3 regions of the Streptomyces sp. NPDC059567 genome follow, and region 2 is predicted to be linked to each of the others. Evidence: riboswitches for the same ligand, from Rfam matches in the RefSeq annotation. Region 2 holds a riboswitch; each other region holds the start of a gene.
The links. Region 2 has a riboswitch for thiamine pyrophosphate ahead of thiO (glycine oxidase ThiO). Riboswitches for the same ligand answer to the same signal wherever they lie in the genome.
Positions count from the first base shown of each region.

Region 1 (10,100 bases), on a different contig from region 2:
CGCCCACACGACGGAAGCCCTGGTCCGCCTGGGCGCCCCACCCACAGCCCTCCGCAACGCGGCCCTGATGCGGGCGGGGGCCCTGCTGGCGGTGTTCCTCCCCCTGACGATCCTGGTGGGCCAACTGGCAGCGGTCCCGTTGAAGGGCTGAGCTCGGCGTGGGGCGTTCACCCCGCGCGGGCCGCCACTTCCCCACCCACGTGGGCTGTCGCCCGCTTCCCTCGATCCCGCCCCGCCACTGGGGTCCCCCGGACGGAGTCCGGGGGAGGGCGGGCGCACGGGACGGCCCCCCGCCGCCCCGCACCGCGCGGCGCCTCGACGGGGCCCCGCACCACGAGGGCCTATCGTGGGCGACATGACCCGCCCGCACGCGCGCGAGATCCACACCCCCGCCGAGTTCGACGCGGCCGTCACCCAAGGGTCCCTCCTCGGTTACCGCATCCAGTCCGTCGACCTCACCGACCACACCTTCGCGCTGCTCTCCGCCTCCACCGCCGGCGCCGTCTTCCTCGGCTGCGCCATGCAGCCGGAGGCCGCCGCCAAGGTCCGTGCCGACGGGGCCCTGGTCTTCCCGCCCGTGCCGGATCTGCCGTTCGACCCGTACCGCGCCCGGCTCTACTCCCCCGACGAACTGTTCGAAGGCGTCCGGGACGAGGGCTACGAGGCGACCCCCGACGCCCTCGCGTACGACTGGTTCCAGCGGACGAAGGCCGACGGCGACGTCTTCGCGTCGATGCTCCGCTCCATCCACGACGACGCGATCTCCGACGCCCTCGACGAGCTCCTCGCCGGCACCGGGGTCGTCGGTGTGATGGGCGGGCACGCGATGGGCCGTGGCACCGACGCGTACGCCGGTGCGGCCCGGCTCGGGCGGTCCCTGGCACGTACGGGCCTCACCGTGGCGACGGGCGGCGGGCCCGGCGCGATGGAGGCCGCGAACCTGGGCGCGTACACCGCGCCGCTCGCCGACGCCGTCCTCGACGAGGCGCTCGAACTCCTCGCCAAGGCGCCGTCGTTCACCCCGTCCGTCACCGAGTGGGCCCGCGCCGCCTTCGAGGTCCGGGCCCGCTGGCCGAAGGGCGGCGACTCGATCGGCATCCCCACCTGGTTCTACGGCCACGAGCCGCCGAACCCGTTCGCCGGCCACATCGCGAAGTACTTCGCCAACGCCACCCGCGAGGACGGTCTGCTGGCGCGCTGCAGCGCCGGGGTGGTCTTCCTGCCCGGCGCGGCCGGCACGGTCCAGGAGATCTTCGACAACACGACGCCGAACTACTACGAGTCGCGGGGAGAGCCCACCCCGATGGTCCTGGTGAACCGCGCCCACTGGACGCGACGGCTGCCCGCCTGGCCCCTGCTCCAGGCGCTCGCCGCGGACCGCCCGATGGCGGCCAGGATCGCCCTGGTGGACTCGATCGACGAGGCCCCGGAGGCCCTGCGACGCCTCTGACCGCGGGCGCGACGGCGGTGACGGACGAGATGGTGCCGCCCCGGCTCCCCACGGCGAGCCTGATCGGTCATGAAAGCCGACGACCTGCGGAAGGGCCTGGCCGCCCTCCAGAAGCAGAACGACCCGCCAGGGCCGCCGTACCGCCGTCGGTCGAACGGTCGGTGGCCGCGCGAGGCAACTTCGACGCCCGATCCCACGTCTGGCAGTCCGTACCGCCATCTTTCGGGAACGGAGCCACTCGGTGCTCATAGGACTGCTGACCGCCATCGCCGCCTCGATCTGTTACGGCACGGGCTCCGTCCTGCAGGCCGTCGGGTCGCGCAAGTCCGCCCGGCGCGAGGCGGCCGCCGCGGGCCGGCTCACGGAGCGCGGCGGGCCGAGTCTGTCCTCCACCGCGAAGGCGGCGACGACGTGGGAGTTCGTCGTCGGCACGATCCTGGACTTCATCGGCTTCGGTCTCGGCGCTCTCGCGGCCCGGCTGCTCCCGCTGTTCCTGTCCCAGACCGTGATCAGCGCGAACCTGGTCGTCACGGCGGTCCTGAGCGTCCGGATGCTCGGCATCCGGCTCACCCGGGCGGAGTGGACGTCGATCGGCGTGGTCTGCTCGGCGCTGGTGCTCCTCGCGAGCGCGGCGGGCCCCGAGGGCAGCGGGCACACCCCGATCGCCACGCACTGGTGGCTGCTCGCGATCTCGCTGCTCCTGATGGTGGGCGGCACGGTGCTCGTACGGCTCCTGGGCGCCCGGGCGGCCATCCTGGCCGGTCTGCTCTCCGGGCTGGGCTTCGGCGCACTGGGCGTCGGGGTGCGGATCCTGAACGGCATCGACCCCTTCGACCTCGGCGCGCTCCTCACCGACCCGGCGCTGTACGCGATCCTCGTCGCCGGGGTCGGCGGCATGTATCTGCACACCGTCGCGCTCCAGATCGGCTCGGTGAACGGGGCGACGGCGGCGCTGGTGGTCGGCGAGACGGTGCTCCCCGGCATGATCGGCGTGTGGTGGCTGGGCGACGCCTCCCGCCCGGGCTTCGCCTGGCTCGCGGTCCTCGGCTTCGTCCTCGCGGTCGTCGGCGCGGTGGCGGTGGCCTGGTTCGGCGCCCCGGAGGGCCACGGGGCGGAGGACACGGGCGTGCCGGACGAACACGGTGCCGTGCCCGAGGCCCGGCCCGATCCCGTACGCGTTTCCTAGGATGCGGCCATGGGGACGTTCATCGACGGGTTGATCGAGGCCCGCACCGCGGGCGGACCGTGGGAGATGGAGGCCGATCTGCTCGACTTCGACCTCTGGAAGCAGCGGGACGAGCGCGAAGCCATGTTCGGCTACGGCGGGAGCCTCGGGGTGGACCGGCCGCTCTTCGACGCGCGTGGTTGGCCGGAGGACTCCTGCGAGGAAGTGCCGAAGCGGGACGACGAACCGAACCACAGCCACTCGTACGCGACGTGGGCCGAGATCGCGGCGGTCGACTGGGACGCGCCGATCTGCGACCGCCCCGACGGGAACCGTGTGGGCGAGTGGCGGCCGGGGCCGGACGGCGAACTCGTCCTGCACGACGTGCTCTGGGCGCCGGTCGAGGTGCTCGACGCGGCCGAGGAGGTCTTCGGCGAGGATCTTTTCCTGAACGAATGGCCGCCGGGCGGCGAGGTCCGTCTGAACGGCGCCGTGTACCGTCCGGTGGTCTACACGGCGGGGATGATCGTTCCGCCGGACGGCCGTTGGGGCCCTGTCTGGGCGTCGATGCGCGCGCTGGCGGCCCAGTACGGCGAGGAGAACGTCCGCCTGGTGGTCTGGTTCGGCTGAGCCGGGACTCCCGGGCTCACTCCCCCGCCAGGACCACGACCTCCTCGGCCGCGAACGTCACGCCCACCCGCGCGCCGTCCTCGGGTGCGTCCCTGAGGGGGCACTCCGCCTCCAAGGCGGGACCTTCGTCCGGGCGCAGCAGGACGGCGACGTGCGTGCCGCGGAAGGTACGGGCCTCGACCGTGCAGGTCAGGCCCTCCTTCGCGGCACCGAGGCGGACGCCGCCCGGGCGCACGAGGAGCTTCGCCCGGCCCTGCGGGGATCCGCCGGGCACCGGGACCTTCCCCCACACGGTGTCGGCCCCGTCCCCGCTCACCGTCCCCGCCACCACGTTGTCGAATCCGAGGAAGCGCGCCACGAACTCGGAGGCGGGCCGCTGCCACACCTCCAGCGGAGTGCCGGACTGGGCGATCCTGCCGTCCCGCATCACCACGACCCGGTCGGCGAGCGCGAACGCCTCCCCCTGGTCGTGGGTGACGGCGAGCACCGTCGTGCCCAACCGGCCGAAGAGCCGACGCAGTTCGACCACGAGCCGCTCCCGCAGCCCTCGGTCCAACTGGCCGAGCGGCTCGTCCAGCATGAGGAGCCGGGGGTGTGGGGCGAGTGCGCGGGCGAGCGCCACGCGCTGCTGTTCGCCGCCGGACAGCGAGGCGACGGCCCGCCGTCCCGCCCCGGGCAGACCGACCAGTTCCAGCAACTCCCGGACCCGCTGGTCCTGTTCTGCCTTCCCGACGCGGCGCATCCGCAGCCCGAAGGCGACGTTGCCGCCGACGTCCCGCTGCGGGAAGAGCTGGTGGTCCTGGAACATGAGCCCGACGCCGCGCCGGTGCGCCGGCACCCCGGCCTGGTCGCTGCCGCCGAGCAGCACCCGGCCCTCGTCGAGGGCCTGGAGTCCGGCGACGGCCCGCAGCAGCGTGGACTTTCCGCTGCCGCTCGGCCCGAGCACGCACACGATCTCGTGCTCGGCCACCTGCAGGTCCACCGAATCGAGCACGGCCCGCTGCCCGAACCGTACGGTCGCGTCCTTGAGCGTCAGCATCAGAACTCCCCGGAGGTCCGGTCGGTGCGGAGCCGTTCGAGCAGCAGCAGGGCCACCGCGCACACCACCATCAGAATCGTCGAAAGGGCCATGGCCTGGCCGTAGTTGAGCTCCCCGGGCCGGCCGAGTAGCCGGGCCACCGCGACCGGCAGCGTCGGGCTGTCGGGCCGGGCGATGAAGACCGTCGCGCCGAACTCTCCGAGGGACACCGCGAAGGCGAATCCGGCCGCGATCAGCAGCGCGCGCCGTACCAGCGGCAGATCGACCTCGCGCCAGGCACGCAGCGGCGACGCCCCGAGCACGGCCGCAGCCTCCCGCAGCCGCTCGTCGACCGCACGGAGCACCGGCAGCATCGTCCGTACGACGAAGGGGACACCGACCAGGGCCTGCGCGAGCGGCACGAGGATCCAGCTCGCCCGCAGGTCGAACGGCGGCTCGTCCAGGGTGATCAGGAAGCCGAAGCCGACGGTGACGGCGGAGACCCCGAGCGGCAGCATCAGCAGCGCGTCGAAGCCGCGCACGAGCCGCCCCGCCCGCCGGGTGAGGGCCGCCGCCGCGAGTCCGCCGATGACGAGGGCGATCAGGGTGGCGACGACGGCGTACCGGAGCGAGTTCCCGATCGTGTCCAGCAGCGGCACGAGGAAGGTGCCGGAGGGGTCCGGCGTCTGCAGCGCCCGGTAGTAGTCGAACCCGTATCCGTCGGAGGTGGCGAAGGACCGCTCGACGAGGACGCCGAGCGGCAGCACGATCAGCAGGGCGACGGAGAGCAGGACGCCCGCGAACAGCGCCCACTGGCCGACTCCCCGGGGCCGGCGCGCGGTCTGCTCGGGTGCGACCAGCTTCAGCGCGGCCTCCCGCCGGCGGACGGTGCGGGCGTGCACGGCGAGGACCACGCCGACGGCGACGAACTGCACCATCGTGAGGACGGCCGCCGTCGTCAGATCGAAGCGGACGACGGTCTGCCGGTAGATCTCCGTCTCCAGGGTGGAGTACGTGGATCCGCCGAGGATCTGCACGACGGCGAAGGAGCTCGCGGTGAAGAGGAACACCATCAGCGCGGCCGCGGCGACGGACGGCGCGAGCGCCGGCAGGGTCACGGTCCGCCAGGCGGTCCAGCGGGACGCGCCGAGGACCCGGGCGGCCTCCTCCTGGCGCGGGTCGAGCTGCGCCCACAGGCCGCCGACGGTCCGTACGACGACGGCGTAGTTGAAGAACACATGGGCGATCAGGATCGCCCACACGGTGGTGTCGAGCCGCATGCCCCACAGTTCGTCGAGGAGCCCGCCTCGCCCGACAAGCGCCAGGAAGGCCGTACCGACCATGACGGTCGGCATCACGAAGGGCACGGTGACGACGGCGCGCAGCAGCCCCTTGCCGGGAAAGTCGAAGCGGGCGAAGACATACGCGCCGGGCAGCGCGATCAGCAGGGTCAGCCCGGTGGAGGCGAGCGCCTGCCAGAGCGTGAACCAGAGTACGTCGAGGATCTCGGGCCGGCTCAGCGTCTCGCCGAACCGGCCGAACTGCCACGCCCCGTCGACCCGCAGCCCGCGCTCGACGATCGAGACGACGGGCCAGGCGAAGAAGAGCGCGAAGAAGGCGGCGGGCACGACCATCAGGCCGAGCCGCGCCGCGCTTCCCCTGCGGTCGGGAACTACTTCAGAACGAGCGACGACCACTGCTGGATCCACTGGTCACGGTTCTCGGCGATCTTCGCGGGCGCCATCGTCTGCGGCTTGTCGATCACCACACCATGCTTCGTGAAGAGCTCCGGCAGGGTGGCGTCCTCGGCCACCGGGTTGACGAACATCTGCAGCGGCATGTCGTCCTGGAACTTCTTGGAGATCAGGAAGTCGATCAGCGCCTTGCCGCCCTCGGGGTTCTTCGCCCCGTTCAGCAGCCCGGCGAACTCGGTCTGCCGGAAGCAGGTGCCGGTGGAGACCCCGGTGGGGGCTTCCTTGGGCTGCGGCTCGGAGTAGAGGACCTCGACCGGCGGGCTGGAGGCGTACGAGACGACCAGCGGCCGGTCCCCCTTGGCCTTCTTGCCGCCGGCGGAGCCGGAGAACTCCTGGTTGTAGGCGAGCTCCCAGCTGTCGACGGTCTTCACGCCGTTGGCCTTGAGCTTCTTCCAGTAGTCCTGCCAGCCGTCGTCGCCGTACTGGGCGGCGGTGCCGAGCAGGAAGCCGAGGCCCGGGGAGGAACGCTCGGGGTTCTCCACGACCAGCAGGTCCTTGTACGCGGGCTTCGCCAGGTCGTCGAAGGTCTGCGGGGGTGCGAGCTTCTTGTCCGCGAAGTACTTCTTGTCGTAGTTGACGCAGATGTCACCGGAGTCGATCGGGGTGACCCGGTGCTCCTTGTCGAGCTGGACCTCGGTCGGGATCCGGTCCAGGCCCTTCGCCTCGTACGGGACGAAGATCCCGTTGTCGAGCGCGCGGGACAGCAGGGTGTTGTCGACGCCGAAGAAGACGTCGCCCTGCGGGGATCCCTTGGTCAGGATCTCCTTGTTGACGGCCTCGCCGGCGTCGCCGCTCTTGAGGACCTTGACCGTGAAGCCGGTCTGCTTGGTGAACTCCGCCAGCACCTCCTTGGAGGCGTTGAAGGAGTCGTGGCTCACGAGGGTCACGGTCTTCGGGGTGGGCGCGCCGGACTTGCCCGCCGCGTCCCGGACGTCCTCGGTGCCGCACGCGGCGAGCGTGGTGACGCCGAGCGCGGCGACGATCGCCGCGGCGGCCATCTTCTTGGTGCTCACTGGAATTCCTCCTGGGTGTGACCAGGAAGAGACGCGGCCCTGCCGACCGTGAGGCGGGCAGGGCGCAACAGCTCGAGTTACGACCGAACTTCCTACCCAGAATGACCTGGGCGAGGTTCAGAGGGTCTGCGGTCCTGACCGCACTCTCAGCGCTGTGGCGCTCCCCTGTCGGAATATGGAGATGTGTTCGAGCACAGAGTACAAGGTCAGCGCTCGGACGCCGCCAGCTGTCCACAGGCACCGTCGATCTCCTGACCGCGGGTGTCACGGACGGTGACCGGGACGCCATGGGCGGCGATGGCCTCGACGAACGCCTTCTCGTCCTCGGGACGGGAGGCGGTCCACTTCGACCCGGGCGTCGGGTTCAGCGGAATCAGGTTGACGTGCACCCGCTTGCCCTTGAGCAGCCGCCCGAGGAGGTCGCCGCGCCACGCCTGGTCGTTGATGTCGCGGATCAGGGCGTACTCGATGGAGATCCGGCGGCCGGACTTCTCCGCGTACTCCCACGCGGCGTCGAGGACCTCGCGGACCTTCCAGCGCGTGTTGACGGGCACGAGGGTGTCGCGCAGCTCGTCGTCGGGGGCGTGCAGGGAGACGGCGAGCCGGCACTTGAAGCCCTCGTCGGCGAAGCGCAGCATCGCGGGCACCAGACCGACGGTGGAGACGGTGATCCCGCGCTGGGACAGGCCGAGGCCGTCCGGCTCGGGGTCGGTCAGCCGGCGGATGGCGCCGACGACCCGCTTGTAGTTGGCGAGCGGCTCACCCATGCCCATGAAGACGATGTTGCTGAGCCGCGCGGGCCCGCCGGGCACCTCGCCGTCGCGCAGGGCGCGCATCCCGTCGACGATCTGGTGCACGATCTCGGCGGTCGACAGGTTCCGGTCGAGACCGGCCTGTCCGGTGGCGCAGAACGGGCAGTTCATCCCGCAGCCGGCCTGCGAGGAGATGCACATGGTGACCCGGTCCGGGTACCGCATCAGCACGGACTCGACGAGCGTGCCGTCGTGCAGCTTCCACAAGGTCTTACGGGTGGTGTCGTCGTCGCACGAGATGTGCCGGACCACGGACATCAGGTCGGGCAGCAGCTCGCCCTGCAGCTTCTCGCGCGAGGACGCGGGGATGTCGGTCCACTCGGCGGGGTCGTGGGCGTACCGCGCGAAGTAGTGCGTGGACAGCTGCTTGGCGCGGAACGGCTTCTCGCCGATCGCGGCGACGGCCTCCTTGCGCTCGGCGGGCGTGAGGTCGGCGAGGTGCCGCGGCGGCTTCTTGGCTCCGCGGGGGGCGACGAAAGTGAGTTCTCCGGGCTTGGGCATGGTGGTACCAGTGTCGCAGACGCGCACGCATGACTCGGGGCGGTCGCGGCGGGCCCCGCACCGCGTGCCGCCGGGGCCGTCGGCGGCGGGCCCGCACGGCGGAAACCCTCGCGGCCGGAGCCGCACGGAGGGCGCCTTCGCCCCGCCCGTCGCATGCGACCGGGCCGTCGGCGGCGGGCCCGTACGGCGGAGGCCACTCCGCCGGTCCCGCACCGCGGGCGCCCTTGCACTGCCCGTCCCACGCGGCCGGAGCCGCACGGCCCGTCCCGGCACGGCCGGGCCGTCGTCGGCGGGCCCCCACGGCCGAGGCCTCGTGGCCCGTCCCGCACCGCGTGCCGCCGGGGCGGGGCCGTCGGCGGCGGGCCCCGCGGCCGTCAGACGGCCTGGACCGTGTGTTCGGCGTGCTCCTGCACCGCGATCCTCGCCAGCTTCGTCAGCATCATGCCGTTGCGGACGGCGACGAGGTAGTCCACGGGAAGCCCGTGCATACGGATGCCCGGGCCCCGGAGGGGATGCCAGTCGAGGGTGAAGAGCGTGTGCTCGCCCCAGGGGAGCAAGGTCATGGCGATACGGGCCGCACCGAAGGGCTCCGCCTTCGCCTCCAGCTCCAGGCGCCGCTCCCGCTCGCAGATGCGGACGACGACCGTGTCGTCGAGGGTGAAGGGGCCGCCGCCGACCCGGACCTTCAGTCGGGCGCCCACGTCCGGCCAGTGCGGGTCCGCCGCCAGGACCTGCTGGGTTCCCGTGACCCACTCCCCGTAACGGTGGCCGTTGGACAGCAGCCGCCAGACCTCCGACGGCGTGCTCAGGATCAGACGGCGGTTCCGGGCCATGCCGATCACGCTCCTTCCGGACGGTACGGCCGCCACGGGCTCGCCGTCCGGCGCCCTGGGCCTCACCCCCAGCCTCACGCCGACCGCTCGCCCCCGCCCTCCGGCAGGTCCGAACGGCTTCCTCGCCGGTCGCCGCGCACAGCGACGACACGTGCCCGTCAGGGCCGCGGCGAGCCGGGCTGCGTGGAAGGGATGCGCGGGGTGAAGAACAGCGCCACGGCCGAGGAGAGGGCGAGGATCGCCAGCGCGGCCCGCAGGCCGTCCAGGCGCGCGGCGGCGTTCGCGTCCAGGGCGGCCTGCGTCACCTCCGGGCTGGTACCCGCCTCGTCGAGAGCCGTCTTGAGCTGGGCGTCCGAGAGGAACGGAACGCCGCTCTGGAGCTCGACGGCGGCCTGGTTCTTGACCTCGGCCGGAATCGCCGCGTTCTGCTCGACGCTGGTCAGGAACGAGGACGTGAGCGCGGCGATCAGCAGCGACCCGGCCAGCGCCGTACCGATCGAGGCACCGAGGTTGGTGACGGCGTTCTGGATACCGCCGACCTCCGCGCTCTTGCTGTCCGGTACGGCGGACACGGTGACCGAACCGAGCTGCGAGGCCAGCGCGCCCATGCCGAGCCCGATCAGCAGGAGGGGGACCGTGACGATCTCCGCGCCGGCGTCGGCGTCCAGCGCGGCCATCAGGGCGACCGCGCCCGCGAGCAGCGCGAGCACCCCGAGCCGTACCACCCGCCGCGGCGAGACGTCCGGGAAGAAACGCGGAATCAGGACCGCCGCTGCCAGCAGGGTCACCGACAGCGGCAGGATGCGCGCCCCGGTCATGAGCGCGGACAGGCCCAGCGCGACGGACAGATAGAGGGGTACGACGAAGAAGACACCCATCTGGACGAGGTACTGGAAGAAGAACATCGTCAGACCGCCGGTGAGC
Region 1 is NZ_JBHWBS010000002.1:16,184-26,283, reverse strand. It holds gene ACFVZW_RS01545 (hypothetical protein) at 1-151, shown strand, start outside; gene ACFVZW_RS01540 (LOG family protein) at 356-1,450, shown strand; gene ACFVZW_RS01535 (hypothetical protein) at 1,692-2,636, shown strand; gene ACFVZW_RS01530 (hypothetical protein) at 2,646-3,245, shown strand; gene ACFVZW_RS01525 (ABC transporter ATP-binding protein) at 3,262-4,284, opposite strand; gene ACFVZW_RS01520 (ABC transporter permease) at 4,284-5,897, opposite strand; gene ACFVZW_RS01515 (thiamine ABC transporter substrate binding subunit) at 5,936-7,015, opposite strand; TPP riboswitch at 7,102-7,207, opposite strand; gene rlmN (23S rRNA (adenine(2503)-C(2))-methyltransferase RlmN) at 7,237-8,343, opposite strand; gene ACFVZW_RS01505 (SRPBCC family protein) at 8,718-9,176, opposite strand; gene ACFVZW_RS01500 (MFS transporter) at 9,335-10,100, opposite strand, start outside.
Region 1: another riboswitch for thiamine pyrophosphate. It lies ahead of ACFVZW_RS01515 (thiamine ABC transporter substrate binding subunit); the one in region 2 lies ahead of thiO (glycine oxidase ThiO).

Region 2 (8,580 bases):
GCCTCGAACATCTCCTTGACCGTCTGACCGACCCGTACATGGAAGAGCCGCTGGTAATTGGGCAGACCGTCCAGCATCAGGATGCGTTCGGTCAGCTTGTCCGCGTGCTTCATCTCATCGATGGACTCTTCGCGGGTGTACTTGGCGAGCTTGGTCCAACCCTTGTTGTCCTGGATGCGGTAGTGCAGCCAGTACTGGTTGATGGCCGTCAGTTCGCCGGTCAGCTGCTCGTTGAGGAACTCGAGGACCTCGGGGTCGCCCTGCATCGCAGAGGCTCCTTCCACGCATGTCTATGTCGTGACTGGGCAGGATGGCCGCATCCTTGCACCACGGATGGGGGGCGTCCAGTAAGTGCAGGCTTAGTGGGAGTTGCCCTGAATCAAGATGGTGTGCGAGGTTGGCTGGTCATGACCACCCCTCGCGGTCTGTCACCATGGATGACATGGGTCAGCCGGAGAGCGGAGTACACCGGGAAGCAGGGCAGTCGGATCTTCCGCCGGGGCAGCGGCTGCAGCGCGGCTGGCCGGTCACCCACTACGGCCCCGTCCCCAAGTTCAAGCCCGATCGCTGGGAGTTCCGGGTCTTCGGGGCGACGGCGGACGGCGACAAGCGGTGCTGGAACCACGAGGAGTTCTCGGCGCTCCCGTTCTCGACGGTCGTGGCCGATCTGCACTGCGTCACGAAGTTCAGCATGATCGGGGCCGAATGGGGTGGGGTGTCCGCCCGGACGATCCTGGAGCTCGCCCCGCCGGCCGCCAACGTCACGCATGTGATGGTCTGGGCCGAGTACGGCTTCAGCGCCAACATGCGGCTCTCCGACTTCGCCTCGGAGCGCTCGATCTTCGCCACCCACAAGGACGATGAGCTGCTCACCGCCGAGCACGGCTTCCCGCTGCGTCTCGTGGTGCCCCATCTGTACGCCTGGAAAGGGCCCAAGTGGGTCCGGGGCGTGGAGTACATGACCGCTGATCGCCGCGGCTTCTGGGAGGAGCGCGGCTATCACAACATCGGTGATCCGTGGACCGAGCAGCGGTACTCCTACCAGGAGGAGCCCGGGGACGGCCCGGAGCTGTAGACGCCCCGGGCCGCCCTCTCGTGCGCGGTCTCAGTGGTGGTACTGGTGGACCACCGCGTGGCCCTTGCCGCGGCCGATCATCCACTTGTTGACGGGTGTGGTGATCAGGAAGGCGATGAGGAAGGCGAAGGCCAGGGCGCCCCAGAACAGCGCGTCCGAGAGATGGGCGTCCATCGCGCCGGGGACCAGCAGCAGCACGCCGTTGTCGACGATCTCCATCACGGCGATCGAGAGCGTGTCGGCGGCGAGCGCGACCCCGATGGCGGCCTTCAGGCTCAGGCCGGCGCGGGTGACCGCCCACAGCGTCAGCGAGTAGCCGAAGAAGAAGGCCAGGGCGATGGCGAGGACCATCGTCGGGGCGTTGCCCCAGCCGAGCGCGGTGCCGATGATCATGCCCAGGACCTCGCCGATGGCGCAGCCGGTGAGGCAGTGGAGGGTGGCCTTCGCCGCCATGGACCAGCTCACCTTGCCGGGGGCGTGCCCCTGGCGGCCGCCGTGGCCCTCGTGGGCGGCGTCGCTCTCGTGCCCGTGGTGGGTGGCGTGGTCGTGCGCGGATCGGTGGTGCGCGTGCGCCTCGTGCTCCATGGGGTCCCCCAATGACCGGTAGCGGTTCCTGCTGCCTCCACAGGAACCGTATACCCCCCAGGGGTATTCCTCAACGGGAGACTCAGCCCCTGAGCTTCTTCAGCCGCTCCACGTCCGCCACGTGCCCTTCCTCCCCGCCCGGGGTCTCGATGATCAGCGGGACGCCTTCGGTCGCGTGGTGACGCATGAGCTCGCGGAACGGCTCCTCGCCGATGTGGCCGGCCCCGATGTTCGCGTGCCGGTCCTTGTGCGCGCCGACGACGTCCTTGGAGTCATTGGCGTGGATCAGCTTCAGCCGCCCCTCGCCGACGACCTCCACCAGCCGGTCGAGCGTCTGCGCCATGCCGTACGGCCCGGTCAGATCGTGGCCCGCGGCGAAGATGTGGCAGGTGTCCAGACAGATGCCGAGCTTCGGATGGCGGTCCAGCGCGTCGAAGTACGGGCCGAAGTCCTCGGCGCGCGAGCAGAGCGAGAACCCCTGCCCGGCCGTCGACTCCAGCAGCAGGAACGGGTCGTCCGGGTGCGTCAGCTCGTCGAGCAGCGGCCGCATCCGCTCCCGCACCTGGGCCAGCGCCTCGGCTCTCGGCCGGCCACCGGTCGCCGATCCGGTGTGCACCACCACGCCCTTCGCGCCGATCTCCCGGCCCCGGCGCAGCGAGTGCCGCAGCGACTCCACCGACCTGTCGACGGTCGCCTCGGTGTGGGAGCCGAAGTTGATCAGATACGGGGCGTGGACCCATGCGGACAGGGACTCGGCCTCGCACCCGGCGCGGAACAGCTCGTCCTGGGCCGGGTTGCCCACGGGGGTGGCCCAGCCGCGCGGGTTGGCGACGAAGACCTGCACGGTCTCCGCGCCCAGCTCGCGGGCGTAGCCCAGACCGACCGTGGCGAGGCCGCCGGCCACGGGGACATGGCCGCCGACGGGGTTGCGCATGAGTTCTTACAGTCCCTTGATCGTGATCGTGACGGTGGAGCCCTCGGGGGCGGTGGAGCCGCCCTCGACGGACTGGCCCGAGACCTTGTCGCCGAGGAAGGGGAAGGTCTTCTCGACCTTCACCTCGAAGCCCGCGCCTTCCAGTCTCTCGCGCGCGGTGTCGGTGGACTCGCCCACGACGTCGGGGACCTCGATCATCCGCGGGCCCTTGGAGACGGTCAGGACGATCCGGTCGCCTTGCGCGGCGCGGCTGCCCTCCGCGAGGGACTGGGCCGCGACGGTACCTGCCGCCTCGGGGGAGTGGACGCGCTCGGTGGCGACCTCCACCTTGAGGCCGGCGTCCCGGAGCGTGCTCGTGGCCTCGTCCACCGTCTCGCCGGCCACGTCGGGGACGTCGATCGGGACGCCCTTGCTCACGACCAGGGCCACGGCCGAGTCCGGGCTGCGCTCGGTGCCGGGCTCGGGGTCGGAGCTGATCACGGCGCCCTGCGCGACGTCCTGGCTGAACGCCCGGGTGATCACACCCGGCGCCAGCCCCTCCTTCGCCAGGAGCCGCCTGGCCTCCGCCAGCGGCTTCCCCTTGAGGTTCGGGACCTTCACGATCTGCGGGCCGCGGGAGATGGTGAGCGTTACCGTGCCGTTGCCCCGGATCCGCGCGCCGGAGGCGGGGTCGGTGGCCATGACCGTGCCGCGCTCGTACACGTCGCTGAAGGCGCGCTTCGTCGTGCCGACGTCGAGCCCGGCGTCCCTGAGCCGCTTCGTGGCCTGCGGCTCGCTCTGGCCGAGGACGGCCGGGACGCGGGTGAACTGGCCGGAATTGATGTACCAGACGCCCGCGCCGAGCCCGAGGGCGAGCAGGACGGCCGCCAGGACGAGCAGAGGGCCGCGGGGGCGGCGCGGAGCGCGCCGGGACTCCGGCCGGGGCTCGGGCGGCGGCATCGTCAGCCGGCTGGTGTGCTGCACCGGCTGCTCGGTCTCCGCGGGCAGGGTCCGGGGGATGACGCTGGTCCGGTCCTCGGCGCCCGTGGTGTCCTCCCGGTGCGCCTGCGGCGGGACCGCGTCCAGCTGCTCGTCCCCGAGCGCCGAGCGGGCCTCCCTGGTCAGGGCGAGGAGTGCGACGGCGTCGTAGGGGCGGACGTCGGGGTTGCGGGCGGTCGCGGTCGCCACCAGCTCGTCCAGTTCGAGGGCGAGACCGGGGACGACGGCGGACGGGGCCGGGACGTCGGTGTTCAGGTGCTGGTAGAGGACCTGCGCGGGGGTGTCCCCGGAGTGCGGCTTCCCGCCCGTCAGCATCTCGTACAGGACGACACCGCAGGCGTACACGTCGGCGCGGGTGTCCGCCGTGCCGTGCTCGATCTGCTCGGGGGCGAGGTACGACACGGTGCCGAGGACGGAGCCGGTGGTGTTCGTGGCCGAGCCCACGGCCCGTACGAGACCGAAGTCGGCGACCTTGACCCGGCCGTCGTCCCCTATCAGGACGTTCTCCGGCTTCATGTCCCGGTGCACGAACCCGGCCCGGTGCGCGGCGCCCAGTGCGGCGAGCACCGGCTCCAGGATGTCGAGCGCCGCCCGGGGCTGGAGCGCCCCGCGCTCGCGCAGCACGTCGCGCAGGGTGCACCCGGCGACGTACTCCATGGCGAGATAGACGTACGCGCCGTCCGCTCCCTGGTCGAAGACCCCGACGACGTTCGGGTGCGAGAGCCGCGCCACGGACTTCGCCTCGCGGATGAACCGCTCCACGAAGGTGGCGTCGGTGGCGAGGTCCGGATGCATCACCTTGAGCGCGAGCACCCGGTCGAGTCGGGTGTCGACGGCCCGGTAGACCGTGGCCATCCCGCCGACGGCGATGCGCGCGTCGACGCGGTAGCGGTCGTCGAGCAGCTGCCCGACGAGGGGGTCATGAAGGGTCGTGTCCACGGCCTTGAGTTTACGAGCCGGTGAGGACACCCCGTCCCCACCGGCCGCTACCGCAGCACAGCTGTGACGTGCGGGACCGGTCCGCCGGCCGTCAGAACGCCGGCCGCTCCGGGTCCAGGGCCGCGCGGCCCTCCGTCGGGGACGAGGCCTCCGCGAAGTGGCGGCGCGGGATCCGGCCCGCCCGCCACGCCAGCCGGCCCGCCTCCACCGCGTGCCGCATCCCCTCCGCCATCAGCACCGGCTCCTGCGCCCGGGTCACCGCCGACGCCAGCATGACCGCCGCGCACCCCAGCTCCATCGCCAGGGCGGCGTCCGAGGCCGTCCCGGCACCCGCGTCCAGGATCACCGGCACCCCGGCCCGCTCCACGATCAGCTGGAAGTTGTGCGGGTTGCGGATCCCGAGCCCCGAGCCGATCGGCGAGCCCAGCGGCATGATCGCCGCGCACCCCACGTCCTCCAGCTTCCGCGCCAGGACCGGGTCGTCGTTGGTGTACGGCAGGACCGTGAAGCCGTCGTCCACCAGCGTCTCCGCCGCGTCGAGCAGCTCGATCGGATCGGGCAGCAGGGTCCGCTCGTCGGCGACGACCTCCAGCTTGATCCAGTCGGTGCCCAGCGCCTCCCGGGCGAGCCGCGCCGTCAGGACGGCCTCGCCCGCCGTGAAGCAGCCCGCCGTGTTCGGCAGGACGCGGATGGAGAGCCGGTTCAGCACGGACAGGACCGAGCCCTGCACGGTCGGGTCGAGACGCCGCATGGCGACGGTGGTGAGCTCGGTGCCGCTGGCGATCAGGGAGCGTTCGAGGACGTCCAGGCTCGGGGCGCCGCCCGTGCCCATGATCAGACGCGAGGAGAGCTCCGTACCGCCGAGGAGGAAGGTGTCGTCGGACATCGTGCTCAGCCCCCCTGCACGGCAGTGAGGACCTCGACCCGGTCGCCCTCGCCGAGGAGGGTCGCGGACCACTGGCTGCGCGGCACGACCGTCTCGTTGACGGCCGCGGCCACGCCGGACGGCGCCGGCGTCAGCGTCGCGACCAGCGCGTCGAGGGTCGTGGGCGCGGCGAGGACACGCGCCTCGCCGTTGACGGAGACGTTCGTCGAGTCGTTCATACGTGCTGCTCCTGACGTACGGGGGAGAAGCGGCGGGGGGTGAAGGGGCGGGCCTCGTCCGGAAGCACGCCGGTGGTGAGGAGGTCGGCCATCACATCGCCGGTGACGGGGGTGAGCAGGACCCCGTTGCGGTAGTGCCCCGTCGCCAGCCGCAGGCCGGGCAGGGCGGTCGGGCCGAGCAGCGGCGCGTTGTCCGGGGAGCCGGGCCGCAGGCCGGCGCGGGTCTCGGTGAGCGGCAGCTCGGTGATGCCCGGCACCAGCTCGTGGGCGTCGCGCAGCAGCTCGTAGACCCCGCCCGCCGTGACGGTGGTGTCCCAGCCCAGTTCCTCGCTGGTCGCGCCGACCACCAGCTCGCCGTTCTCGCGCGGCACCAGATAGACGTGGCTGCCGCGCACGACCGCCCGGACGGTTCGCGACAGGAACGGCGCGTACGCCCCCGGCACGGTCAGCCGCAGCACCTGCCCCTTGACGGGGCGTACGGGCGGAAGCGCATCGTCCGGTACGCCGGCGAGCCGGCCGCTGAGGCTGCCCGCGGCCAGCACGACCTGGTCCGCTTCGAGCGCCTCGCCCCCGGCGAGCAGCACGCCCGCCGCCCGGTCCCGTACGACGGTCAGCCGCTCCGCGAGGGCGCGGTGGAAGACCACACCGGCCCGCTCGCAGGCGGTGACCAGCGCGGCGGCGAGCCTGCGCGGATCGACCTGGTGGTCGCCGTCGACCCGCAGGCCGCCGCGCACGCCGGGGGCCAGCATCGGCTCCAGACGACGGCAGTCACGGCCGCTGAGCCACTCCGACTCCAGGCCGCAGCGGGTCTGCAGGGCGTGCAGTTCGCGCAGATGCGCCCGGTCGTCGGCGTCGAGCGCGACGGCGAGCGTGCCGCAGGCGCGGTAGCCCACGTCGTGTCCGGTGGCGTCCCGGAGCTCGGCGACGAAGCCGGGATAGCGGCGCGCGGAGGCGAGGTTGAGGGCGAGCAGGGTCTCCTCGCCGTAGTGGAGCTCGGTGACGGCGGCCAGCATCCCGGCCGCCACGCGGGCGGCACCGCCGCCCGGTTCCGGGTCGACGACCGCGGTGCGCAGCCCGCGCTGCGCGGCCCGCCAGGCCGTGACCAGACCGATGATTCCGCCCCCGATGACGAGGACGTCGGATGTACGCGACATGGGCGTCCAGCCCCTCCCTTCGCCGGCATGACCCGGATCAGGTTCGTACGGTCGGAGGCCGGCCAGCCTCCCTCTCAGCCCGGTGCGTCCGGGCTCCCGCGAGTGCTCTACGTTGACGGTCAGACTAACCCCCGCCCCCGACGCCCAGTAAGGGAGCCTCCGCCGTGGCCCGATCCCTTGACGGACTCGTCCTCGCGCCCGTCGCCGACCAGGCCCCCGGCCAGGTGGGCACGCGCACCCGCTTCACGTACCACGAGGAGGGCGGCCGGATCTGGGCCGAGTACGCGGGCGGGGACGTGGTCCGCGGGAACCTCGTCGGCACGCGCGCGGGGGACCGTCTCGACTTCCGCTACGTCCAGTTGAAGCAGGACGGATCCACCTCTTCCGGGCATTGCGTCTCGACGGTGGTGGAGCTGCCGGACGGGCGCGTTCGGCTGGAGGAGACCTGGGCATGGGAGTCCCAGGAGGGCTCCGGCACCAGTGTGGTGGAACAGCTGCCTTCCTGACGGTGCGTCAGATCGTTAAGGTGATCGGGTGAGCGAGCAGAAGCAGGCACAACAGCGGGTCGTGATCGTGGGCGCCGGCATGGCGGGGGTGCAGACCGCCGTCGCCCTGCGCGAACAGGGCTTCACCGGCCCGGTCACCCTCATCGGTGCCGAGCCGCACCAGCCCTACGACCGGCCGCCCCTCTCCAAGGCCGTGCTCCTCGGCAAGGCCGAGGACTCCGCCTTCGACGTCGACTTCGAGGCCCTCGCCATCGAACTGCGCCTCGGCCTCGACGTCACCGGGCTGCGCGCCGAGGACCACGAGGTCGACACCGAGGCCGGACCCGTCCCGTACGACGTCCTGGTCGTCGCCACCGGTGCCGAGCCGGTCACCCTGCCCGGCACCGAGGGCGTGCCCGGCGTCCATCTGCTGCGCACCCTCGACGACGCCGCCCGCCTCAAGCCCGTCCTGGAGCGGCGCCACGACATCGTGGTGGTCGGTGCCGGCTGGATCGGCGCCGAGTTCGCCACCGCCGCACGCCAGGCGGGGTGCGCCGTCATCGTCGTGGAGGCCGCCGACCGGCCGCTCGCAGGCGCGCTCCCCGTCGAGGTCACCGCCCCGATGGCGCAGTGGTACGAGGAGAGCGGCGCCGAACTCCTCACCCACGCGCGCGTGGCCGCCGTCGAACCCGGCACGGTCCTCCTGGCCGACGGCCGCCGGCTGCCGGCCGAGGCGGTCGTCGTCGGCATCGGCGCCCGCCCCGCCACCGGCTGGCTCGCCGACTCCGGCATCGCCCGCGACGCGGACGGCTCCATCACCGCCGACGAGCGGCTGCGCACCTCCCTGCCCGACGTGTACGCCGTCGGCGACTGCGCCTCCTTCCCCTCCGCCCGCTACGGCCGCCGCCTCCTGGTCCACCACTGGGACAACGCGCTCCAGGGCCCGCGCACCGTCGCGGCCGACATCATCGGCGAGGCCCCCCGGCCGTACGACCCGGTGCCCTACTTCTGGTCCGAGCAGTTCGGCCGCTTCGTGCAGTACGCCGGGCACCATGGAGACGACGCGGAACTGCTCCGGCGCGGCGACCCGGCCGGACCCTCCTGGTCGGCCCTCTGGCTGCGCGACGGCGCCCTGGTCGCCCTGCTCGCCGTCGGACGCCCCCGCGACCTGGCCCAGGGCCGCAAGCTGATCGAGTCCGGCACCCGGATCGATCCGGAGCGGGCCGCGGACCCTTCCGTCCCCCTGAAGGCGGCGGTCCTGTAGGGCTCGACTACCGGCTGTCAGTCCGGGATGGCAGGCTTGTCCACGTGACCGAGATTGACGCA
Region 2 is NZ_JBHWBS010000099.1:14,798-23,377, forward strand. It holds gene bfr (bacterioferritin) at 1-266, opposite strand, end outside; gene ACFVZW_RS30865 (sulfite oxidase-like oxidoreductase) at 443-1,075, shown strand; gene ACFVZW_RS30870 (DUF4396 domain-containing protein) at 1,106-1,660, opposite strand; gene ACFVZW_RS30875 (deoxyribonuclease IV) at 1,743-2,594, opposite strand; gene pknB (Stk1 family PASTA domain-containing Ser/Thr kinase) at 2,601-4,511, opposite strand; gene ACFVZW_RS30885 (thiazole synthase) at 4,603-5,397, opposite strand; gene thiS (sulfur carrier protein ThiS) at 5,403-5,615, opposite strand; gene thiO (glycine oxidase ThiO) at 5,612-6,769, opposite strand; TPP riboswitch at 6,767-6,879, opposite strand; gene ACFVZW_RS30900 (hypothetical protein) at 6,934-7,275, shown strand; gene ACFVZW_RS30905 (NAD(P)/FAD-dependent oxidoreductase) at 7,304-8,518, shown strand; gene ACFVZW_RS30910 (Rv2175c family DNA-binding protein) at 8,563-8,580, shown strand, end outside.

Region 3 (10,100 bases), on a different contig from region 2:
GGACGATGCCGGTGACGACACCCATCGCGATGTTGATCAGGAAGAGCTTGCCCCAGAACTTCGTCGCCTTGAGGTACTTCTCGTTCTCCGTACGCACCCAGGCGGTCTGAAGACCTGCGGTGAGAGCGGCGAGGGAGATCGTCAGAGGAACGAAGAGAAAGTGGTAGACGGTGGTGATGCCGAACTGCCATCGCGCCAGAGTCTCCGGCGCCAGAGCTAGGTCCACGTCATCTTCTCCTTGCATCGCCGTAGTCGCATCGGCAGTTTGCCCCTTTAATCCCACCAATCCCGGGATGAACGGGACACGCTTGTGAACGCGTTCACATTCACAAGCATTATGGCTCATACGAAATCCGTACGTAAGACCGGGGGTACCCCTACCGAAGGTCACCCCTTCCCAGGACCTTCAACATATTGTTGAATCCAGGGCATGACCCTTCAGATCCGCATCTCCTGGCCTGCCGGGCACACCACGGCCACCCTCGAAGAAACCCCCACGAGCAAGGCGCTCGTGGGGGCTCTCCCGATCTCGTCCACCGCCCGGACCTGGGGCGAGGAGGTCTACTTCGACACTCCGGTCTCCGCCGCGGTCGAGTCCGACGCGCGGCAGGTGGTGGAGCCGGGCACGGTCGCCTTCTGGACCGAGGGCGACGCACTCGCACTCCCCTACGGCCCCACCCCGATCTCCCGGGGCTCCGAATGCCGGCTCGCGAGCCCCTGCAACCTCCTGGGCTCGCTCGACGGCGACCCTCGGGTCCTGGCCACCGTCAGGGACGGCGACCCGATCCGCGTCGAGCGCGTCGAGGGCTGACCGGCCGCCCCCGACCCACTCCCACCGGGCTGATCAGCCCTCCTTGCGGAAGCCCTCCGTCGTCTTCAGGAACAGGTCGTTCGCCTCGCACTCACCGATCGTGACGCGCACGCCCTCACCCGCGAACGGCCGCACCACCACGCCGTGCCGCTCGCACTCCGCCGCGAAGTCCATCGTCCGCTCACCGAGCCGCAGCCAGACGAAGTTCGCCTGGGTGTCCGGCACGGTCCAGCCCTGAGCCACGAGCCCCGCGCGGACCCGCTCGCGCTCGGCCACCAACGAGCCGACCCGCCCCAGCAGTTCGTCCTCGGCCTGCAGCGAGGCGACCGCCGCGTCCTGCGCCAGCTGGCTCACACCGAACGGCACCGCCGTCTTGCGCAGCGCCGCCGCGACCGGCTCGTGGGCGATCGCGAAACCGACCCGCAGCCCGGCCAGGCCGTACGCCTTGGAGAACGTCCGCAGCACCGCGACGTTCGGCCGGTCGCGGTAGAGCTCGATGCCGTCCGGGATGTCGGCGTCGCGGACGAACTCGCGGTACGCCTCGTCGATCACCACCAGGACGTCGGAGGGCACCCGGTCCAGGAACCGCTCCAGCTCGGCCCGGCGCACCGCCGTGCCCGTGGGGTTGTTCGGATTGCAGACGAAGATCAGCCGGGTCCGGTCGGTGATCGCCGCGGCCATCGCGTCGAGGTCGTGCACCTCGCCGTCGGTCAGCGGCACCTGCACCGAGGTCGCCCCGCTGATCTGCGTGATGATCGGGTACGCCTCGAAGGACCGCCAGGCGTAGATGACCTCGTCGCCCGGGCCCGAGGTGGCCTGGAGCAGCGACTGCGCGACACCGACCGAGCCGGTGCCGGTGGCCAGGTGCGAGACGGGGACGCCGAACCGGTCGGCGAGCTCCGCCATCAGGCCGGTGCAGGCCATGTCCGGGTACCGGTTGAAGTTCGAGGCCGCGGCCAGCGCGCTCTCCATCACGCCCGGCAGCGGCGGATACGGGTTCTCGTTGGAGGACAGCTTGAAGGCGACCGGACCGCCCGCGGCGGCCGGCTTGCCCGGCTTGTACGTGGGGACGCCGTCCAGCACGGCGCGCAGCTTCGGGCCGCCCGCGCTCGTCCCGCCGGTCTCGCTCACTGAGCTCACTCTGGTCCTCCTCGACCGTCCGTACCACCAATACTCCTCACCTTATGAGGATTCGCCTCCGCTGCGAATGGGCTGTGGACAACGGGTCGGACAAGCTGTGGACAACGGGGGGAGCGCAGCCGTGGGTGGCGCGCGCCGGTGGCGGGCGCCGTGGCGCGCATCCCCCGTAGAGGTGAGTTGAGACCTCTTCGAGACATCGGCTCTGTGGCAGGCCCATGCGTTTCGACAACCGTAGATCACACCCGAGGGGCCTTAACTCCCTTACTTTCCCAGGCACTTGGTGCTTTTTGATCATGCAGAAACGTGCCTGTCAACGAGTGAATATGCGACCGGCCCAACCACCCGCCCTCGCCCTACTATCGGCTCGCCATGACAGCAGCAGGGAAGCACCAGGTGAGCCGGGCACAGACCCGGGGAAGCCGGCAGGGACGAGCGGGCATCCGGGACGTGGCCGCCGCCGCCGGGGTCTCCATCACGACTGTCTCCGACGCGCTCAACGGCAAGGGCCGGCTCCCGGACGCCACCCGCCGCCACGTCCGCGAGGTCGCCGACCGGCTGGGCTATCGCCCATCCGCGGCGGCCCGCACGCTCCGTACCGGCAAATCGGGCCTCATCGGCCTGACCGTGACGACCTACGGGGATGAACCTTTCACCTTCACCGAATTCGCGTACTTCGCGGAGATGGCCAGAGCAGCCACATCGGCCGCGCTCGCGCGCGGCTACGCCCTGGTCATCCTGCCCGCCACATCCCGCCATGACGTCTGGTCGAACGTCGCCCTCGACGGCACCGTCGTCATCGACCCCTCCGACCACGACCCGGTCGTCACCGAACTCGTCCGCCAGGGCCTCCCCGTCGTCTCCGACGGACGCCCCGCCGGCACGCTCCCGGTGACCGCCTGGGTCGACAACGACCACGAAGCCGCCGTCCTCGACCTCCTCGACCACCTCGCCGACGCCGGCGCCCGCCGGATCGGCCTGCTCACCGGCACCACCACCGACACGTACACCCGCCTGTCCACCACCGCGTACCTGAACTGGTGCGAGCGGGTCGGACAGGACCCCGTCTACGAGGCCTATCCGGCGCACGACCCGTGCGCGGGCGCCGTCGCGGCCGACCGGCTGCTCGCCCGCCCCGACCGACCCGACGCCGTCTACGGACTCTTCGACCCCAACGGAACCGATCTGCTGGCGGCGGCCCGCCGCTACGGACTGCGCGTCCCGGACGATCTGCTGCTGGTCTGCTGCAGCGAGTCGACCGTCTACGCCAACACCGAACCGCCCATCACGACCCTCTCGCTCAAACCCCGAAGGATCGGCACGGCCGTCGTCCAGCTCCTCATCGACGCCATCGAGGGGATCGACACCGACGGACCGGTCGAGCAGGTCATACCGACCGAGCTCATCGTCCGGACGTCCTCCCAGAGGCGTTCGCCGCGTACGACGGTCAGCCCGCCCCGGTCACCCTCGAAGGACTAGCGAACGATCAGTACCGGCCGGATTCCGGGCCGGGCAGGGCGCAAACCCAGCCCAGCCCGGTCCCGACCCTGGCCTGGACCTTCTCAATTCGGGCGAAACAACCGGTGAACCCGGAGTGGACCCGGATTCACCACCCCTGGTGCGTCACACAGGCGGACCCTCATTCCTATGATGGGCGCACGACACCGCGGACCACCCCGACCAGGCCGGTCCGCGATGTACAGGGCATCGCGACGGTGGTGGAGGGGTCGATGACTCAGGGGGCCGGGCAGGAACCCGTGGTGCGCACGGCGACATTGCGTGACTTCCGCGTACCGCCGTACGCCCGCGTGCCCGTGCAGGGCAACGCCACCGAGCCCCCCACCGGGACACAGACCGGTCCGACCGGCGCCTATCCCGAGCCCACCGCGTTCCCCGACCACGGCGCGCTCCCCGAACCCGGCTCCTCTCCCGAGCCTGTCGCCTTCCCTGAGCCCGTCGCCTTCCCCGAGCCCGTCGCTCTCCTCGAACCCGACGCCCCGGTCGCGCACGGCGCCCACCTCGACCCGCGCACCGTCCACGAACCGGTCGCACCCGTCGGGCCGCTCGCCCCCACGCTCCATCTCCCCCTCGCCGGCGGCATGTCCTCCATCGTCGCCGTCGCGACCGGCCACCCCGGGAACGCCTTCCCCGACGAAGCCATGCCCGACGGCTACACCCCCACCGAGCGCGATCTCCCGGTCATCAATAGGGGTGACACCGTGCAGGTCCGAGTCGACCCGGAGCCGGCCCCCGTGCCCGCCTCGGCCGCCGAGGGCCCCGGCCCGCTCTACGTCGTCGGCGACGTCCACGGCTATCTCGACGAGCTCGTCGCCGCCCTCCGCGCCCAGGGCCTCATCGACGAGAACGGCGCCTGGTCCGCCGGGAACGCCCGCCTCTGGTTCCTCGGCGACTTCACCGACCGCGGTCCCGACGGCATCGGCGTCATCGATCTCGTCATGCGCCTGTCCGCGGAGGCCGCGGCCGCCGGCGGCTACTGCAAGGCCCTGATGGGCAACCACGAGCTGCTCCTGATCGGCGCCAAGCGCTTCGCCGACACTCCGGTCAACTCCGGCGCCGGCACCGCCACCTTCCAGGCCGCCTGGCTGCTCAACGGCGGCCAGAAGCACGACATGGACCGCCTCCAGGACGTCCACCTCCAGTGGATGTCCCGACTCGACGCCGTGGTGGAGGAGGACGGGCACCTCCTGATGCACTCCGACACCACCGCCTATCTCGAGTACGGCAGCACCATCGAGGACGTCAACGAGACCGTCCACGAGATCATCAACCGGAACGACGCCGACGAGGTCTGGGACCTGTTCCGGAAGTTCACCAAGCGCTTCGCGTTCCGCGACGACGCGGGCCCGCAAGCCGTCCAGGAGCTGCTCGGCACCTACGGCGGCCGCCGGGTCGTGCACGGCCACAGCCCCATCCCGTACCTCCTCGGGCAGGTCGGAACGGAAGACGGCGAGGACGGATCGGGTCCGGTCGTCGACGGTCCGCATGTGTACGCGGACGGTCTGGCGATCGCCATGGACGGCGGTGTGACCATGGCCGGAAAGCTGCTGGTCGTCCAACTCCCCCTGCATGGCTGACGCATAACCGTGCGCATCCGGGGAAGTCGATTTCGGGAAACCCCCTGTCACCCTGTGCCGTAACCGCAATACCATCGGATCATCCGTAGCAGGCTCTCCTCCGTTTCCGCCCAACTGCCCGTTTCCCACGGTCAACCAGGCCTTACGGAGCATCGGGGGATGCACATGAACGTGGCTCCGCACCTGCTGACCGAGGACCGCGCCGAGTACGAGCGCATCCTCGGCGACGCACTGCGAAACGCGCACGACCGTCCGGATCTCGCCGAGGTCGGGAAACGGCTCACGTCCGAACAGCTGCGCTCGATGGCCATGAGCGCGACGGCGCTGATCACCGCGGCCGCCGCGGTGGAGTACGACCACTTCGTCAAGGTCCGCGCGGAAGGCCGTGCGACAGGCGGTACGAGTGTGATGGACGCCGTTCTCGTGGCGGAAGGGGACGGCGGAGCGAGCACGGGCCCCGGCGCGGGCATCGTCGCGGTCCTCACGGTCCTCGCACCGGTGCTCTCGGGCACAGCAGCGGTGATATTCCTGCTGGTCGGGGCCGTTCTGAAGGTGCTGGCACCCACACTCGTGTTCGCCGACACGCTGCTGACGGCGGCCTGGTTCTTCGGCGCCGTCGCCGCAGCCGGGCTGCTCTGCGCGGCCGTCGGCCTCCTTGTGACGGCGCTGCGCAACCGCTCCACCGAAGTGGCCGCGGGCCCCGGGGCCGGCGGTGAACCGGACGACGAACTGTCCCGGGCCCGCGACGCCTGGCGCCGCGCCCTGCTGGAACGCGGCATCCTGCCGTTCCTGCGGGAGGCCCTGGCCGACCCCGCCGCACACCCGGCCCCGCCCCTGCCGCCGCAGCCCTCGGAGCGTAAGGACCGCATACCGAAGATCGGCTACAGCGGACCGGACTTCTCGAGTCCGAGCGAGGGAGCCTCGGGCAGCCGTCCCAGGTTCAGCAGCCCGGACTTCACGAGCCCGGAGTTCGGCCCCCCGGAGCACCGGCCGGAGTGATCCGGGGAACGCCACGGCGGGCACGCCCCGCACGACCCCCCGTGGCCGTGCGGTCCGTACCCGCCCCGTACGTACCGATGCGGCTACTCCGCCAGCGGGAGGTACACGCGGTTGCCGGCGGCCGCGAACTCCTTGGACTTCTCCGCCATCCCGGCCTGGATCTCCTCGGACTGGAGGTCGCCGCCGTGCTCGCGCCGGATGTCCTGCGAGATCTTCATCGAGCAGAACTTCGGACCGCACATCGAGCAGAAGTGCGCGGTCTTCGCGGGCTCCGCCGGCAGCGTCTCGTCGTGGAACTCACGCGCCGTGTCCGGGTCGAGCGCCAGGTTGAACTGGTCCTCCCAGCGGAACTCGAAGCGCGCGTCCGACAGCGCGTCGTCCCACTCCTGCGCCCCCGGGTGCCCCTTGGCCAGGTCGGCCGCGTGCGCCGCGATCTTGTACGTGATGACACCGGTCTTCACGTCGTCGCGGTTGGGCAGGCCCAGGTGCTCCTTGGGCGTGACGTAGCAGAGCATCGCGGTGCCCCACCAGGCGATCATCGCGGCGCCGATGCCCGAGGTGATGTGGTCGTACGCCGGCGCGACGTCCGTGGTCAGCGGGCCGAGGGTGTAGAACGGCGCCTCCTCGCAGATCTCCTGCTGGAGGTCGATGTTCTCCTTGATCTTGTGCATCGGGACATGGCCCGGGCCCTCGATCATCGTCTGCACGTTGTGGCGCTTGGCGATCGTGTTGAGCTCGCCGAGCGTCTTCAGCTCCGCGAACTGCGCCGCGTCGTTGGCGTCCGCGATCGAGCCGGGGCGCAGACCGTCGCCGAGCGAGTACGTGACGTCGTACGTCGCGAGGATCTCGCAGAGCTCCTCGAAGTTCGTGTAGAGGAAGTTCTCCTTGTGGTGCGCGAGGCACCAGGCGGCCATGATCGAGCCGCCGCGCGAGACGATGCCGGTCTTGCGGCGGGCGGTCAGCGGCACGTACGGCAGCAGCACGCCGGCGTGGACCGTCATGTAGTCGACGCCCTGCTCGGCCTGCTCGATGACCGTGTCCTTGTAGATCTCCCAGGTCAGCTCCTCGGCCTTGCCGTCGACCTTCTCCAGGGCCTGGTAGAGCGGCACGGTGCCGATCGGCACGGGGGAGTTGCGCAGCACCCACTCACGGGTGGTGTGGATGTTGCGGCCGGTGGACAGGTCCATGACCGTGTCCGCGCCCCACTTGGTCGCCCACGTCATCTTCTCCACCTCCTCCTCGATGGAGGAGGTGACGGCGGAGTTGCCGATGTTGGCGTTGACCTTCACCAGGAACCGCTTGCCGATGATCATCGGCTCGATCTCCGGGTGGTTGACGTTGGCCGGGAGCACCGCGCGCCCTGCGGCGATCTCCTCCCGTACGACCTCGGGGGAGACGTTCTCGCGGATCGCGACGTACTCCATCTCCGGGGTGATCTCGCCCCGGCGGGCGTACGCGAGCTGGGTCACCGCCGCCCCGTCGCGGCCCCGGCGGGGCTGGCGGGGGCGGCCGGGGAAGACCGCGTCGAGGTTCTTGAGGCCACCACGCGGCGAGGTGTGCTTGATGCCGTCGTCCTCGGGACGGACGGGGCGGCCCGCGTACTCCTCGGTGTCGCCGCGGCTGATGATCCAGTTCTCGCGCAGCGGCGGAAGGCCCCGCCGTACGTCGGTGTCGATGGTGGGGTCGGTGTACGGGCCGGACGTGTCGTACAGCGTCACGTCCTTGCCGTTGGTGAGGTGCACCTGACGGACGGGCACTCGGAGGTCGGGGCGCGAGCCCTCGACGTATCCCTTGTGCCAGCCCGGCTTGCGCTCGTCCTGGCTGGTGGCAGGCGTGCGTGCATCCTGAATGGTCATGAGACCGATCTCCCTACGCCGGCATTACCCGGTAACAGGTTCGGCGGTCGGCGCAGCCTCCTCCCGTACGTACATCAGTACGCGCGTACGGTGATCAGCGCCCTCTCAGCCCGGTGCTCCGAGCTCCCGCGTGTGCAAAGGTGCCACCACGCTAGCGTCAACCCGGGCGTGCTGAACAGTGGGCCCCCGTCGTTCTTGCGATGATCTGTCGGTGACTTCCTCGCAGCAGACCCCGGAACCCGATGGACACGATGCCCATGGGGACGCGGGCCACGGGCACGGCCACAGCCACAGCCACGGCCCGGCGGCGCCGGTCTCCCGGCATCTGCGCAGAGTCATCGCCGCGGTCCTGATCCCGTTCGCCGCGGCCGTGGTGGTCGGACTCGTCGTGCTGTGGCCGGGCGGCGTGCCGGAGCACGAGCGCACCGGCGTCGGCTTCGACCGGCAGACCTACGCGGGCGAGGTCGCCTCGGTCGAGAAGGTCGACTGCAAGGATGTGAACGCCGCGCAGGTCCCGCCGACCGAGGACCCCTCCACGCCCCAGGGCCGTGAGGCCGCCAACGCCCAGCAGGGGCAGTGCGAGAAGGCGACGATCGAGGTCACCGACGGCCCCGACAAGGGCCGTACCTTCGTCGAGATCGTGCAGCCGGACGCGCCGCGTCAACTGGACGAGGGGCAGGGCGTGGTGGTGGCGTACGCCCCCGACGCCCCACGCGATCTGCAGTACTCGGTGACTGATGTGAACCGCAAGGTTCCGCTGACGGTCCTGGCGCTGATCTTCGCGCTCGTGGTCGTGCTCGTCGGCCGGATGCGCGGGGTGATGGCCCTGATCTCGCTCGCCATCAGCTTCCTGATCCTGACCCTCTTCATCCTGCCGGCGATCCTTCAGGGGTCGAATCCGCTGGTGGTGGCGGTGGTCGGGTCGAGCGCGATCATGCTCATCGCGCTCTACATGTGCCACGGCCTGTCGGCGCGCACCTCGGTCGCGGTGCTCGGGACCCTGATCTCGCTGCTGCTGATCGGGCTGCTCGGCTCGTATTTCATCAGCTGGGCGTCGCTCAGCGGCAACACGGACGACAACACCGGTCTGATCCACGGCCTGTACCCGGACATCGACATGTCCGGTCTGCTGCTCGCGGGCATCATCATCGGTTCGCTCGGTGTCCTCGACGATGTGACGGTGACGCAGACCTCGGCGGTGTGGGAGCTGCACCAGGCCGATCCCCGTATGGGGCCCCGGGCGTTGTACCGGGCCGGGATCCGGATCGGCCGCGACCACATCGCGTCCGTGGTGAACACACTGGTCCTTGCCTACGCCGGTGCGGCCCTGCCCCTGTTGCTGCTCTTCACCATCGCGCAGAGCAGTGTGGGGACGGTGGCCAACAGCGAGTTGGTCGCGGAGGAGATCGTCCGGACGCTCGTGGGGTCGATCGGTCTGGTGGCCTCGGTGCCGGTCACGACCGCGCTGGCCGCCCTGGTGGTCTCCGCAGACCGGCCGGGCGATCCGGAGAAGCGTTCGTCCAGGGGTGGACGCCGGCGTCGGGCGAAGTGACTGGTCCGGGGCCGTTTCGGCGGGCCCGGGGGGCGTTCAGCCCGCGTTCTCCTCCGCCAGAATCCGGCCGAGCGCGGCTTCCAGGTTGTCCTCGAAGTCGCCCAGCGTCCGTTCCTGACCGAGGGGAACCAGCTTGTCCGTACGGTCGAGGAAGGCGACGAGCGGCGGAGCGCTGGCCCGGAACAGGGCGCGGTCGCCGCCGACCTGGAGCCGGATGGAGACGTCCGAGAGCGCCTCGGGATCGGTCGGCGCGATGTGCACATCGCCGTCGCCGCTCGGCCGGTTGATCCCGTCCAGCAGCAGTTCCCGCCCGAACGCCCAGGTCACCGGCGCGTCTCCGGGGAGATGGAAGGTCATCCGCACCGCGTAGGGATCCCGGGTCTCGTACCGGAGTTCCACCGGGATCCTGAAGGCGAGCTCCTCGGAGACGAGGAAGCTCATCAGGACCTCGGCCTGGACCGACTCTCGCATCTTGTACCCCGCAGTAGATGAAGCAGTTGTGTGCACACGGCTACTGAAGCTGTGATCGAAACGGCCAGGAATGATCCCCCATGGCCCTGTTGACGCAATCGTGCTGTAAGCGCTAGCGGATCACAAGGAGTGATTTTTCAGATACTGATAGAGAAAGCGAAGGAGCTGAAGAGCCTTCC
Region 3 is NZ_JBHWBS010000014.1:61,275-71,374, reverse strand. It holds gene ACFVZW_RS09990 (cytochrome ubiquinol oxidase subunit I) at 1-226, opposite strand, end outside; gene ACFVZW_RS09985 (cyclophilin-like fold protein) at 431-811, shown strand; gene hisC (histidinol-phosphate transaminase) at 845-1,942, opposite strand; gene ACFVZW_RS09975 (LacI family DNA-binding transcriptional regulator) at 2,321-3,427, shown strand; gene ACFVZW_RS09970 (metallophosphoesterase) at 3,679-5,043, shown strand; gene ACFVZW_RS09965 (hypothetical protein) at 5,203-6,042, shown strand; gene thiC (phosphomethylpyrimidine synthase ThiC) at 6,126-7,898, opposite strand; TPP riboswitch at 7,892-8,038, opposite strand; gene ACFVZW_RS09955 (YibE/F family protein) at 8,110-9,450, shown strand; gene ACFVZW_RS09950 (SsgA family sporulation/cell division regulator) at 9,487-9,921, opposite strand; gene ACFVZW_RS09945 (IclR family transcriptional regulator) at 10,059-10,100, opposite strand, start outside.
Region 3: another riboswitch for thiamine pyrophosphate. It lies ahead of thiC (phosphomethylpyrimidine synthase ThiC); the one in region 2 lies ahead of thiO (glycine oxidase ThiO).